Regions from separate parts of the Lysinibacillus sp. FSL L8-0312 genome, predicted to be linked through region 2. Evidence: riboswitches for the same ligand, from Rfam matches in the RefSeq annotation. Region 2 holds a riboswitch; the other holds the start of a gene.
The links. Region 2 has a riboswitch for thiamine pyrophosphate ahead of thiT (energy-coupled thiamine transporter ThiT). Riboswitches for the same ligand answer to the same signal wherever they lie in the genome.
Positions count from the first base shown of each region.

Region 1: another riboswitch for thiamine pyrophosphate. It lies ahead of MHI22_RS04710 (ABC transporter substrate-binding protein); the one in region 2 lies ahead of thiT (energy-coupled thiamine transporter ThiT).

Region 1 covers NZ_JBBOOV010000001.1:919,105-921,309, reverse strand. Annotated here, with positions in the region: gene parC (DNA topoisomerase IV subunit A) at 1-643, shown strand, start outside; TPP riboswitch at 763-873, shown strand; gene MHI22_RS04710 (ABC transporter substrate-binding protein) at 1,027-2,022, shown strand; gene MHI22_RS04705 (thiamine-binding protein) at 2,024-2,205, shown strand, end outside.
Region 2 covers NZ_JBBOOV010000001.1:2,515,986-2,518,190, reverse strand. Annotated here, with positions in the region: gene MHI22_RS12785 (DUF4870 domain-containing protein) at 36-359, opposite strand; TPP riboswitch at 487-594, shown strand; gene thiT (energy-coupled thiamine transporter ThiT) at 731-1,291, shown strand; gene map (type I methionyl aminopeptidase) at 1,453-2,205, shown strand, end outside.

The sequences.
Region 1 (2,205 bases), 1.6 Mb from region 2:
AACATTCGAGCAGCCAAATACGTATATTTTAACAGCTACAAAAGATGGTCAAATTAAACGCTCCCCACTGGCAGATTATGCGGTGACGCGTTATTCGAAGCCAATAAAAACAATGAATGTTAAAGCGGGCGATGCGATGATCTATGCATCGTTTGTGACAGATGATGTGGAACTGATGTTAACAACGGATACAGCCTATGCGATTCGTTTCCCACTGGAAGAATTACCAGTTACAGGGGTGAAAACAGGCGGTGTCAAAGGCATCACGCTAAAGGATGGAGAAGCCTTAGTCGGTGTCAATGTGCTACAGCCTGATGCTACACAATATGTGGTAATCGTCACACAGCGTGGAGCCGTGAAGAAAATGAATGTTGCAGAAGTTGAAGTGGCAAGTCGTGCAAAACGTGGTCTAAAAGTATTAACAGAATTAAAAGCAAATCCTCACCGTATTGTGGCAGTTATTCAAGCAACGAATGAGGAGCAAATAGTGATTGAAACGGAAAAAGGTGTACAAGAGCTCATTGATGTCCAAACATTGACGCGTGCTGATCGCCATTCCAACGGTTCGTTTAAAGTGGATATTGCAACAGATGGGGCCATTTCCCATGTTTTAACGGCTAAAAAAGAACAGAAACTAAGCTAATGATAAGCCCAGTCTCTTAGGAGTGCTGGGTTTTTTTACGAGAGCAGTCGTTAGTCAAAAATAGCATCTTGTCATTTTAGCGTAACTATGGGTATAATAATCAACGAAAAGTTCATAGCACAAGAATGTAGGGGGGCTAGTAGTTGCTAGCTGAGATTGTGTCCGATAGACGCTGACCCTTTGAACCTGATTTGGCTCGTACCAGCGTAGGGAACATCTATTCAAAAAAGCAAAGTTTTGAAGATTGATTGCAATACGTCTGGGAGGAATCCTAGGCGTTTTTTTATGTTTTCAAGCAATATCTTGCCAAACGCATACGCTTTCTTTCTGGTGACAACATTCAATCATGAACACTTTCACATTATCAACTAGGAGGACTTCGCATGAAAAAATGGTTATTTATTCTAGTGGCTGCACTTTTAACGTTAGTGGGCTGTAGTGACAAGGAGGACAAGCAGGCTACTGATCAGCTGAAAAAAGTATCAGTGGTCTTAGATTGGACACCAAATACAAATCATACAGGACTGTATGTCGCAAAAAAACTCGGTTATTTTGAGGAGCAGGGCTTAGATGTTGACATTATTATGCCTGGGGAGGCAGGAGCCGATCAGCTTGTTGCTTCTGGCAAGGCAGAGTTTGGTGTGAGCTATCAGGAAGGGATTACACAGGCTCGTGTGCAAGATGTGCCTCTTGTCTCCATTGCTGCTATTATTCAACATAATACATCTGGCTTTGCTTCTATTGCATCAAAAGGTATTACATCACCAAAGGATTTCGAAGGTAAAACCTATGGCGGTTGGGGGGCTCCACTAGAGCAAGCTGTCCTACAATCATTGATGCAAACAGAAAAGGCAGACATTCATAAACTAGATATCGTCAATGCAGGAGATTTAGATTTTTTCACGATGATGCAAAAGGATATTGATTTTGCTTGGATTTATTACGCGTGGACAGGTATTGAAGCTGAGCTACGGGGTGAAAAGATTAATATGCTGTACTTAACAGATTATAGTGATCAGCTGGACTATTATACACCTGTTCTAGCTACAAATGAAAAAATGATCCAGGACAATCCTGACCTAGTTCAAGCGTTTGTGGCGGCTGCATCGAAGGGCTATGAATACGCCATAGCACATCCAAGTGAGGCGGCTGATATTTTAATAGAAGCGGCTCCCGATTTAGATCAAGCGTTAGTGCATAAAAGTCAGGAATGGCTAGCCGATAAATATCAGGATGATGCCAAGCAATGGGGAGAGCAAAAGCTTTCTGTATGGGAAAACTATGCAAAATGGATGTCTAGCAACAACGTGTTAGAGGGCGAATTTAATGCGAAACAAGCCTTTACAAATGATTTCTTACCTAAAAAGGAGGCCAAATAAGATGGCGAATTCATTAATCAGTGTTCAAATCATTCCAAAAACAGAGAAATTTGAGGATGTTATACCGTATGTCGATGCGGCGATTGCTGTGATAGATGCTGCTGGTGTGAAATATGAGGTACATCCGTTGGAAACGACGATGGAAGGTGAGCTGTCAATGTTGCTGCAAATCATTGAAAAAAT
Region 2 (2,205 bases):
AATTACTACTACCTGTTTCGCTTAAAAATGAAACATTAACGAATAACACGAACAGCTTGAATAATATTCCATATTACAATTCCTAGTGAGACGATGGCATAAATGGCAAACGAAACGAACCAAATAATCAACATCGTATTATTGCCTGACGTTGGATCCAAATTAAATGTAGAAAAAACAAAGACAATAAAGAACAGAATGCCGAAAACAAAAGGAATTAAATGAGAGATAAGTGCACGAATTGAATGTCTTTTTACGTCACTATCTTTCGTAATAATGTACACAATTAATGGGACGATAAAAGGGGCGAAGAAAATACTTAAATAACTAAAGGCAGATAAAATTTTTTGGTTCTCCATAGTTGTACCTCCTTTTTTAATATTTACGCATGAAAAACAGCAAAGTTTCAAAAAAATAATATATGGAAGAGGTTGTAATCCTTCTATCCTTTGCGTACAATGAGAATGTTCGAATAAATTCAGATGTAACGACCACAAGGGGAGCTGATGATGTCAGCTGAGACTGGGCACGTAATGCCTTGACTCTTTGAACCTGTAAGTTAACGCTTGCGTAGGGATGTGGATAGAAACCGACACTAGTACGATGTGAGGCTCTGTCCTGGCATCGTTTTTTCATTCTTGAGGGAATAAAAAGGTGTCAGAAAGAGACATATCAGCGCATTTCTATTCCTGCTCTTGTATCCTACATCGGAACAAAGGAGAGAATATATATGGACAAAAAAAGACTATTAATGCTTGTGGAGATTGCGATATTTGCAGCAATCGGTCTTGTGCTTGATCAGGTTTCCTTTAAAGTATGGGCACAAGGTGGCTCTGTTAGTCTAGTCATGGTACCTATTATGTTAATAGCATTTCGCTGGGGCTTAGTAGCTGGGCTAACAACTGGATTACTCGTGGGTGTAATGCAAACCATGTTTGGTGCTACGATTGTGCACTGGCTACAAGGATTCCTTGATTATGGTGTTGCTTTCACAGTTGTAGGATTAGCGGCGGTTGTGCGTGGACCCGTGTTGGCGGCTGCCAAAAATGCCAACAAAACAAAAATGGCACTTTACATTATATTAGGTACGGTACTTGCGGGCTTTTTACGATATGCAGCCCACACGATGGCTGGCGCTGTATTTTTTGCAGAATATGCTGGCGATCAAAATGCATGGATCTATTCCATCATCTATAATGGTACATATATGCTACCAGCAACTATTTTAACGGCAATTGTAGGCGTTCTTTTATTCGCAGCTGCTCCACAATTAATGCAAAGAAAAGCATAAAACATGCCCCTCACATTTGTGAAGGGGCTTTTTTGTCGCAAATAACTCTTTGCGCACTTCGCAAAGTAAGGAAGCATACAATATTTAAAGCGTTTATCGTTATACGCATAACAAGTTATGTTATATTAAAGTATAGATATTAGATGAAAGGGACGTTATACATGATTGTAAAAACGCAAGAAGAGATTGAAGCTTTTAAAAAAATAGGACGCATTTGTGCTGAAATTCGTGAAGCGATGAAAGCTGCCACAAAACCAGGTGTTACAACATTGGAGCTAGATGAAATTGCTGGCCGTATGTTTGCAGAGGCTGGCGCGATATCTGGTCCAAAGGGAGAATATGATTTCCCAGGGTATACATGTATTAGTGTCAATGAAGAAGTGGCGCATGGTATCCCCGGAAAACGTGTTATTCAAGAGGGGGATATTGTAAATATCGATGTTTCTGGTTCATTAAATGGCTACTTTGCTGACACTGGTATTTCATTTGTGGTTGGTGATGGCTATGAGGACAAAGAAAAGCTATGTCGCGTTGCCAAAAGCGCCTTTGATCGAGCAATGACAAAGGTAAAGGCTGGGTCTAAATTAAATCAAATTGGTAAGGCAGTTGAACGTGAGGCGAATGCTAATGGCTTAACTGTTATTATGAATTTAACTGGTCATGGCTTAGGTCAATCTTTACATGATGAGCCGAATCACATTTTAAATTACTATGATGCATGGGATTCTACAATTATGAAAGAAGGTATGGTGCTTGCGGTTGAGCCGTTTATCTCAGCGAAGGCAGAGCATATTGTAGAAGCTGGTGATGGTTGGACATTCATTACACCTGATAAATCACTTGTAGCTCAAATTGAACATTCAGTCATTGTAACAAAAGATAAACCGATTATCCTAACATCATTAGACGAAGAA